Regions from separate parts of the Corynebacterium pilbarense genome, predicted to be linked through region 2. Evidence: predicted binding sites of a transcription regulator. Region 2 holds the regulator's gene; the other holds the start of a gene.
What was found. The regulator LexA, encoded in region 2, represses DNA repair genes until DNA is damaged. The targets are predictions, from matches to a motif close to CGAACANNTGTTCG.
Positions count from the first base shown of each region.

Region 1: the regulator LexA is predicted to act here: its motif matches at 2,459-2,472, upstream of NUW87_RS07805 (HNH endonuclease signature motif containing protein).

Region 1 covers NZ_JANRML010000009.1:27,683-32,785, forward strand. The annotation lists gene NUW87_RS07785 (metal ABC transporter solute-binding protein, Zn/Mn family) at 1-231, shown strand, start outside; gene NUW87_RS07790 (metal ABC transporter ATP-binding protein) at 243-914, shown strand; gene NUW87_RS07795 (metal ABC transporter permease) at 911-1,729, shown strand; gene NUW87_RS07800 (DUF2334 domain-containing protein) at 1,726-2,400, opposite strand; gene NUW87_RS07805 (HNH endonuclease signature motif containing protein) at 2,543-4,018, shown strand; gene NUW87_RS07810 (S9 family peptidase) at 4,015-5,103, opposite strand, start outside.
Region 2 covers NZ_JANRML010000001.1:126,673-131,775, reverse strand. The annotation lists gene hrpA (ATP-dependent RNA helicase HrpA) at 1-1,289, shown strand, start outside; gene nrdR (transcriptional regulator NrdR) at 1,305-1,763, opposite strand; gene NUW87_RS00640 (hypothetical protein) at 1,820-1,942, opposite strand; gene lexA (transcriptional repressor LexA) at 2,411-3,091, shown strand; gene NUW87_RS00630 (DeoR/GlpR family DNA-binding transcription regulator) at 3,142-3,930, shown strand; gene NUW87_RS00625 (HPr family phosphocarrier protein) at 4,015-4,284, shown strand; gene NUW87_RS00620 (uracil-xanthine permease family protein) at 4,360-5,103, opposite strand, start outside.

The DNA of each region.
Region 1 (5,103 bases), on a different contig from region 2:
TTCCTGGAGCAGATCGAGCGCGGCGAGCTGGACATGCTGTTTGTGAACCCGCAGAGCACCAACAGCGCCACCCAGCGGTTGGCGGATGCGGCGAAGGCGCATAATGTTCCCGTTGTTGAAATTCGGGAGACGCCCCCGGCCGGCCAGAACTTCCTGGACTACTTCGAGGAGATCGTGAGTCAGATCACCGACATCGCAGCCCACGCCGAGCCGACCGGCCACCACCACTAGGAATTGCCAATTTGATCGCTGAGCTTCGCAGCGCCGCCGTCGAACCACTCTGGCGCGACCTCACCCTCACCGTCGAGCCCGGGGAATTCATCGCGGTGCTCGGCCCAAACGGCGTAGGCAAATCCACCCTGCTGGGCACGCTGATGGGCACGCGCAAGCTCAGTTCCGGAGCTGCGAACGTCCACGGCCAGATCGGCTTCATCCCACAGCAGCACATGTTCCCAAAGGACTTGCCGGTGCGCGGGCGCGACCTTGTTGCGTTGGCGATGGGAAAGCGGGCGAGACCGGAGGACGTCGATAAGCAATTGGCTTCTGTGGGGGCGCAATCCTTTTCCGAGCGGCGCGTGGGGGTACTCTCCGGCGGCCAGCAACAGCTCATCCGCCAGGCGCAGGCATTCTCGCAGACCCCAGAGCTTTTGCTTTGCGACGAGCCCCTGCTCTCCCTCGACCCCGCCCGCGCACGCGACACCGTGCAGCGCCTCGCCGAGCACCCCGCGGCCGTGGTGTGCGTGACGCACTCGATCAACCCGGTGATGGGCGTTGTGGACCGGGTGCTCTACCTCGGCCCGGAAGGCCACGTGGTAGGCAGCGTTGCAGAAGTCATGCGCTCCGAGGTGCTCAGCGAGCTCTACGGCACCCGCGTGGACGTAGTGGAGGTTGACGGACGGATGGTGGTCCTGTGAGTGCGTTTTTAGCAGACACTTCGTACCTGCTCAGCCAAGACTTCGTGCAGACAACGCTTGCGGCGTGCGCGCTTCTGGGATTGTTGTCCGGGGTGATGGCGCCGCTGATCGTGCTGCGCCAGATGTCGTTTTCGGTGCACGCGACCTCGGAGCTCGCGCTCATGGGTGCCTCCGCGGCGCTGCTGTTCGGGCTGAACGTCGGTTTCGGCGCCGTGGCGGGCGCGGTGGTCGCTGCCCTGGTGCTGGCGGCGCTGGGGCTGAAGGGCCAGCAGGATTCCGCGGTGGGTGTGGCCATGAGCTTCGGCATGGCCCTGTCCGTGCTGTTCATCCACCTGTATCCAGGAAACTCGAACCGGGCGCTGGCGCTGCTGACCGGCCAGATTGTTGGCGTGTCGGCGCAGAACGTGATGCTGCTGGCAGGCACAACGGTGCTGGTTGCAGGCGCCGTGCTGGTTCTGTGGCGGCCGCTACTGTTCTCCTCCGCGGACCCCGTGATGGCCGCCGCGTGCGGCGTTCCCGTGCGCACGATGGCGCTGGTGTTCGCGGTACTCGTGGGCATCGCGTCGGCCCAGTCAGTGCAGATCGTCGGCGCGTTGCTGGTGATGTCGCTGCTGATCACCCCGGGGGCGTCCGCCGCTCAGGTGACGGCAAACCCGAAGCTTGCGGTGGTGCTGTCCATCGTGTTCGCGGAAGTCGCGGCCATAGGCGGGATGGTGCTTTCGCTCGCCCCAGGTATGCCGGTGAGTGTGTTCGTGGCCTTTATCTCGTTCGGGATCTACCTGGTGTGCCGAGTGATCGGCCGGGTACGCGGCTAGCGGTACTCCCTGTAGTCCGCAGGCGTAGCGCCCTTTTCCACCGCGGCGGCGGCTGCGGCAAGGAAGTCGCGGCGCACCTTCTTCTGCCCCAGCTCGCGACCGGACACCGACAAACGGATCGTGTTGCCTTTCTCCGCGCCTCGCTCGGCGGCCTTGATCACGTTGCGGCGCCACCACTTCGCCGCACCGTAGCCCTCACCCACCGACAAGTTTCGCGCCTGTGCGAATTTGCCCCGCTTGATGCGGTAGATGCCCTTCGTGGAGGCAGCGACGGTAAAACCGAACTCGTCGAGCACCTTCAACGTGCCGTCCGACATGCGCCAGCGCGGCGGCGCGAACATATCCAAGTCGAAACCGAGCGCCGACATCTGACGCGTGGCGCCTTTGAGACGAAGCCTCGCCTCGTGCTCGCCCAAACTGGCAAACTCGCTGCGCCTTCCCTGCACCGGCTGGTCGAAGCCGTTGAGCATGAGCGCGCGGTTGCCGAGCTGCTCGGCGAGCCAGGCGCGGGTGCCACCGTCCTTGGCAAGGTGCCACTTTTTGTCAATGTGGGGCGCAACCAGCAGTGAAACGGGCATCCCCTCGCGGTCCAGGTCGCGCACCATGCTGGTGACGTCCTCCAACGTCGCGTCGAAGATGGAGGAAATGGAGACAAGCACGCGCCCAGGCATAGGGGAGATTATCGCACACGAAAACACTCTGCGCCGGGTGAAGATTTTCGACACCATTCGAACGGCTGTTCTATCTCGGTAGGGTCGTGTCGGAGGGGGTCCTACGATGCGTAGTCAAGTGGAATGAAAGGAGGTGCTCAAGATGAGCGCAGTGCTCGACCAAGCGGTCAACCAAATCGTCGCCGGGCTGCGTTCGCTTGCCGACGTAATGCGCGACCCCGACACTCTCCACCTCGCCTCCACCCACGTGGCCATGGAGCGCCTCCACGCCTGCCTACCGTTGCTGTCCAACGCGGACGCGGCGTTCGCGTTCCTCTGCGACCGGGACGGCGCGGGCGCTCTTGTCGGCGCGAACCACGCCGTGGAGTATCTGACACGGAGCTTGGGCTTGTCTCGTCGAGAAGCGTTTGCGCTCCTGGAGCAGGGCAGGAAGCTCTACGGCGAACCCGAGGTGCCTGAGCCGGAGCCGAGCGACGACGAAACGGACCGCGAGCGCAAAGAGCAGGAGGCACAAGCGCGACGCAAGAAGGCGCGCGAGGCACAGGAGCGGGCGCGACGAGCTGCTGAGAAGGCCAACGCGGAGAAGAAGCGAATCATCACCGACGCGCTGAAGGACCTCAACGAGCACGCCAACCCCGGCTACCAGGAGATCCTCGCCGAGGCGTTGGCGGCCGCCGAGTCCCTCACCGCCGAGGAGCTCCGGAAGTTCGTCCGCGACCAGGTCAAGCGCGCCAACAAGCGCGGACGCAACTACGACGGCGAGAAAGACCCCCTCGCGGCCTGGAAGAAGCGGGGCATCTGGCTCGGGGAACCGGACGCGGACGGCGGCTCGCACTTCAGTGGCTACCTCGACGCCGCGTCACGGGCGAAGCTGGAGTCCTGCCTCGCCGCCGGCGACCACATGGGTTCCAACATGGAGGGCGTGGACGCCGCGAAGCGGGACAGCCGGCGCAAACACCAGCGCCGCCTCGACCAACTCATGAACGTGCTGGACCGCTACGGCGATGCCGCCACGAAGTCCCGCGGCGGGGTGGGCACGGTGGTGATCTCGCTGACGCTCGACGACCTGCTGGAGGCGGATGCCTTCACCGAGTTCGCCACCAACACCTCGGTGTCGCTCACCCCGCTCGACATCGTGCGTTTGGGGCTTGCCGGGGACAGCTTCATCCTTCAACTCGACTCGGCCACCGGCGTTCCGCTATCCCTCGGCCGCACCCGCCTAGCCTCCGTGGAGCAGAAACTCGTGCTGCTGGCCATGCAGGGTGTGTGCGCCTGGAACGGCTGCACCAAGCCGGGCGTCGAACTCGAGGCCCACCACCTGGACTCCTACCTCAGCGGCGGGCTGACGAGCATCGACAACCTGGTCCTACTGTGCCGCGAGCACCACATGTGCAACAACGACAACAAAGACGGTGCCGGCAACAAGGGCCACTTCGGCCGCGACCCCGACACCGGCGACGTGCACTACCACCCCGCCAACGGAGCCCCACCCAGGCACACGACCACCTACCAGTACCGCAATTCGCCTGGTCAGAGGCTTGCCAAAAAGGCGAGGTCACGGCACGGCGGCAACCAAAAACGCCCGCCGGACCCGGCCCTATTCGAACCGGACGGTTAAACCGCCCCTGCCTTCACCAGCGCCCACGCGTACTCGAACGCGGTCTGCTTCCACTTGGCGTAGCGCCCGGACACGCCGCCGTGCCCTGCGGACATCTCCGTCTTCAGCAGGATCTCGCCTGCGGTGCCCACCTCGCGCAGCTTGGCCACCCACTTCGCGGGCTCGACGTAGAGCACGCGGGTGTCGTTCAAGCTCGTCACCGCGAGAATATCCGGGTAGTCCTGCGCGGTGATGTTCTCGTACGGGGCGTACTTCGCCATGTAGTCGTACACCTCGGGGTCGTGGTACGGGTCGCCCCACTCCTCCCACTCGCCCACCGTCAGCGGCAACTCCGGCTTCAGAATGGAGGTCAGCGGATCCACGAACGGCACGATCGCGAGAACGCCGGCGAACTTCTCCGGCGCCATGTTCGCCACCGCGCCCATGAGCAGGCCGCCGGCGGAGCCGCCCTCTGCGACCAGCTGCTCGTGGGTGGTCAACCCCAGCTCCACGACGCGGTCCGCGCACGCGATGAAGTCGGTGAACGTGTTTGCCTTGTGCAGCATCTTGCCGTTGTCGTACCATGCGCGGCCCATCTCACCGCCGCCTCGAACGTGGGCGCACACCCACACCATGCCGCGGTCGAGCAGACTCAGCCGTGCCACGGAGAACCCCGGATCCGTGGACGCTTCGTAGGAGCCGTAGCCATACAGCAGGGCAGGCGCTGGGCCTTCGACACCCTTGCGGCGCACCACCGAAATCGGCACCTGCTCGCCGTCCGGAGCGGTTGCCCACTCGCGGAAAGCCTCGTACTCGTCCGGGTTGTAGCCGCCCTCGACCTCTTTTTCCTTCAACAGGGTCAGCTCTCCGGTCGCAACCGTGTAGTCCAACACCTGCGAGGGCTGGGTGTACGAGGAGTAGCCAATGCGCACCACCGGGGCGTCCCACTCCGGGTTGCCGCCGAGACCCACGGTGTAGAGTTCCTCGGAGAACTCCAACTCCATAAACTCGCCGAAGCCACCGTCGAGCGTTGCCACGGCCAGCCGCGGGATCCCGCCGCTCCTGTAGGCCATCAACAAAAAGTCGCGGTAAGTGTCGATCGCTTC
Region 2 (5,103 bases):
CGCTTCTGGCCAACCTGCGGCCGGAGGGCTTTGACTGGCTGGTGCCGGGGTTGCGCTCGGAGCTGGCCGCGGAGTACATCCGCACACTGCCAAAGGCCTTGCGCAAGACGGTTGTGCCGGCCCCCGACTTCGCTGAGCGTGCGATGGAGGCGATCCGGGAGAAGCAGGATGATGACGGCGCCAGTGAGGCCGATCTTCGCGAAACCCCGTTCGCCGAGGCACTCGCGGACGCGCTGCACAGCATCGGCGGGCGCGGCATCAACGGCACCGACTTCAACCCGTCTGCGCTGCCCGAGCATCTGAAGGTGACCTTCGCCGCGATTGACCGCCGCGGCAAAGTCGTCGACCACGACACGGACCTCGGTGCACTGAAGCGCCGCCAGGCCGGAAAGATCAAATCCTCCGTGTCCAAGGCCGGGCGCACCTCCGAGTCGGATGCGGTGGCGAAGTGGACTACCGATTCCCTCGGCGCGGTGCCGGAGACGGTGACGACGACTATCGACGGCAACGAAGTCGACGCTTACCCGGCACTCGAGGCCACTAAAAACGGCGTGAAGGTCACGGTGCACCCGACGAAGGCCGCCGCGGACGCCTCAATGGTCACAGCGACGCTGACGTTGCTGTTGCGCGAGATCACGGTCAACGCCGGGCAGATGACCAAGGGGCTACCGTTGCGTCAGAAGGTAGCGGTGGACCGCTACCCGCACGGCGGCGCCGCCGGGCTCGTCGAGGACGCCCGTGTCGCCGTGATCCGCGACCTGATGTTCTCCTCCGGCGGGCCGGTGCGCTCGCCGGAGGAGTTCGATGCGCTCGTGGCCGAAATCCGCCCCCAGGTCGCTGGTGGGGTGCGCCGGGTGGTGGTCACCTTGGCGCCGGCTCTGGCTGAGTACGCGAATATCGCGGCTGAGCTTGAGCAGTGGGAGGGCCCGGCTATCGACGACATGACGTCGCAGCTGCGGTTTTTCCTGCCGAAACACGCGGTGACTGTCCACGGCATCGGGCACTTGCAGCACCTGCCCCGCTACATCGATGCGATGCGCATCCGCCTGGAAGACATGCGGCTGGATCCTGATCGCGACGCTGACCGGCAGTCAGTGATTGATTCAGTGAAGGCATATTTGGCGCAGCGCATGAAGGCCTTGCCCGCTGGTCGCACGAAGACCAAGGCGTACAAGGATGTTTTGTGGCTGATTGAAGAGCTGCGTGTGAGCTTGTTCGCGCAGCGTTTGGGCACGCCGAAGCCGGTAAGCCAGCGGCGCATTGAAAAGAAGATTGACGCTCTGCGTTAGCGCCAAGGCCGCAGGTTAAAAGTCCTCGCGGTCGCGGCGGCGCATGAGCCGGATTTCGGATTCGAAGTCGTCTGCGCTCTCGAACGACTTGTACACCGATGCGAAGCGCAGGTACGCCACTTCGTCGAGGGCGCGCAGCGGTTCAAGCACCGCCAGGCCGATCTCGTGAGCGGGCACCTGCGAGCTGCCCTGAGCGCGCACAGTCTCTTCCACTTCCTGGGCAAGGCGTTTCAAGGCGTCATCGGTAACGTCGCGGCCTTGGCATGCTCGACGCACGCCGACGATGAGTTTGTCGCGGTCAAACGGTTCGCTCACGCCGTTGCGTTTCACAACGGTGAGGACTGCCTTTTCCACCGTGGTGAAACGACCCCCGCACTCGGTGCACTCCCTGCGTCGACGAATCGCAGCGCCAGCTTCTACCAGCCGCGAGTCAGTCACACGGGATTGCTCGTTGTGGCAAAAAGGACAAAACACGGTTTTCCACCCCCAGAGTCTTCAAGGCTTGGTGTAGCCGTGAGTCTACGCCCTGCCTATCGCGCCGTTGCCACGGTGGCGGCGTGGGCGACCTGGCTGCCGGTCATCGATGAGGGATCCTTGTCTTGCGCTGAGAAAACGCCGCCGAACGCGGAACCAATAAGCAGCGCCGCAGTCATGCATACGCCAAGTAGGAGCGTATCGCGTGTCTCGTGCCGTGTTTCGAACGTGTCCGCTTCAGTAGAACCGCCCGAAACCCGGTTTGAGACAGAACGATCACTCGTTCGATGAGACGCAGAAATGGTTCGAACACCGGCCCCGCCGCTTCGACGCTTCGGTACAGAATCAAGGTCCCAAATCTCCGCCGGGGGAACCACGGATACGGCGCCCAGACGAGATGCGGATGCATTGTGTACTGGATTGATTGCAATGGACATTGTGAGTCTCCCTTCGTTTCGCGGCACACATTACGTTCGGCGCCGACACGCTCGAACGTTCTAACGTTCATTTGTTCGAATACGCTTACGTGTTCGATTTATATCACCCCAGCCGACAGGTGTCCACCCAAACGCCGCAACCATCGAACATGAGTGCCCTATCTGGTAGGTTCGTAGGCGCACTACGCCACCGAGCCCAAGGAGAACGTCATGGCACGAAAGAAGGCCGAGCCCGGCAACCCGGATTACAACGCACTGTCTGACCGTCAGCGCCGTATCCTCCAGGTCATTCAGGACGCTGTTGTCCTGCGCGGTTACCCGCCGAGTATCCGTGAGATCGGCGATGCCGCTGGTTTGCAGTCAACCTCTTCTGTCGCATACCAGCTCAAGGAGCTTGAGAAGAAGGGCTTCCTTCGTCGCGACCCGAACAAGCCGCGCGCCGTGGATCTGCGCCAGCTGCCCGAGACCGGACGCAAGCAGCGCAAGCCGCAGGAAGCGAAGCCGGAGGATTCGGGCAATGCCCGCTACGTGCCGGTGGTCGGCCAGATCGCTGCAGGTGCTCCGATCCTCGCCGAAGAGAACGTGGACACCTACTACCCGCTGCCCGAGGAGCTGCTCGGCGACGGCGATGTTTTCATGCTCAAGGTTGTCGGTGAATCCATGCGCGAGGCCGGCATCCTCGACGGAGACTGGGTTGTTGTCCGCTCCCAGCCGAACGCGGAGGAGGGCGAATTCGTTGCGGCGCTTCTGGACGGTGAAGCGACGGTTAAGGAGCTCCACCGCGACTCCACCGGCGTGTGGCTGTTGCCCCACAACGACGCATTCGAGCCGATCAAGGGCGAAGAGGCTGAGATCATGGGGCGTGTCATCTCGGTGTTCCGTACTCTGTAACCGGTGCGTGCACGCCGAGAGAACACAACGACCAGAATCGCAGGAGATCGATGTACGCCGAAGAGCGGAGACGCCAGATCGCGTCTTTGACCGCAGTTGAAGGCCGCGTCAATGTCACCGAGTTGGCGCAGCGCTTCGACGTCACCGCGGAAACAATCCGCCGGGATCTTTCGGCGTTGCACGATGAGGGCGCAGTGCAGCGCGTCCACGGCGGCGCGGTGGCCAGCCAGTCGTACCGCTCTACGGAGATCCCGCTGGATACCCGCCAGCGCGCCTCGCTCGCGGCCAAGACCGCGATTGCGGAAACCGCGTTGCAGTTCGTGCCGGATACCCAAAGCTGCACCATCTTCTTGGACTCGGGCACAACTATCAGCAGCTTGGGCAAGCGACTTGCAGAGACTCGCGGGGATAGGGAGTATTCGGTGGTGACCAACTCCATCCCCACCGCCTTGGAGCTGAGCGATTCCGGTTTGCACGATGTGCAGCTACTCGGTGGCAGTGTCCGTCCGATCAGCCAGGCGGTCGTCGGCAGTACTGCACTTCGCACACTGGCCCTGTTGCGGGCTGACGTCGCGTTTGTGGGCACCAACGCGCTGTCCATCGGCCACGGCCTCTCCACCGTGGACGCCCAGGAAGCTGCGGTGAAAGCTGCGATGGTGACGAATGCCCGCAGGGTTGTTGTGTTGTGCGATTCCACGAAGCTGGGCAACGACTATGTGGTCAGCTTCGCGCCACTGACGGATATTGATGTGGTGGTCACCGACGCTGAGGCCCCCTCCGCCTTCGTGGACGAGCTGCGCTCGCACGGCATTGAGGTCGTGCTGGCGCAGACCCAATAGTGCGAGCAACATGGTGGCACCAACATCTGTTTGCGACCTACACTCGTTGCAGACCTGGATGAAAACAACGGAAAGGACACCCGAATGGCTTCCAAGACTGTGAAGGTCGGTTCCACCGTCGGGCTGCACGCACGCCCGGCCACGGTGATCGCCGATGCTGCCGGCGAGTACGACGACGAGATTTTGCTGACCCTTGTTGGCGGCGACGATGACGACGAGACGGACGCTGCCTCCTCGCTGATGATTATGGCCATGGGCGCCGAGCACGACGACGAGGTCACCGTGACCTCCGACAACGCCGATGCCGTGGAGAAGATCGCGGCGCTGATCGAGCAGAACCTCGACGAAGAATAGGCGCTGTTCGCTTCTCGACGAGATCACGCCCGGGCCACGCGCCCGGGCGTTTTTACGTGCAACCAGTACCGGACGCTACAACGTCGACGGCTGGGACACCTCGAAATCCTTTCGGTACTGCCCCTCCCCCAACGTGTCGTACGCCCAGCGCATGAGCGGGTAAACCAGGATGATGCCGACCGAGCCCAGAGCGATGCCTTCCAACGTCACAGCACCGACGTCCAGGGTGAGATTGCCGATGCCCACAATCAGCGCGACCGCGGCCGCGGTGAGGTTGGCCGGATCGGTGAAATCCACCTTGTTGTCCTGCCAAATACGCACACCCAGCATGCCGATGAGCCCGTAGAGCACCAGACACGCCCCGCCGAGCACGCCGGCGGGGATGGTGAAGATCACGGCTCCGAACTTCGGGATGAACGCGAGCACGATCGCAAACACGGCAGCGACCCAGTACGCGGCGGTGGAATACACCTTCGTCGCCGCCATGACCCCGATGTTCTCGGCGTAGGTAGTTGTGCCGGATCCGCCGAATCCGCCGGCGAGTGTGGTGGCGATACCATCGCCGATCAGCGCGCGACCCTGCATGTCGTCAAGGTTGCGCCCGGTCATCTCCGAGACTGCCTTGACGTGGCCGACGTTCTCCGCGATCAGCACCACCAGCACCGGCAGGGTCACCAGCACCGCGGAGACATGGAACTCGGGCTGGTGAAACTGCGGCAGGCCGATCCACGGCGCGTCGGCAATGGTCTGCAGCGCGTCCTCGCCCAGCCCTCCGCTCAACGCAGCAAACAGCCAACCGACGAGCACGCCGATGAGGAT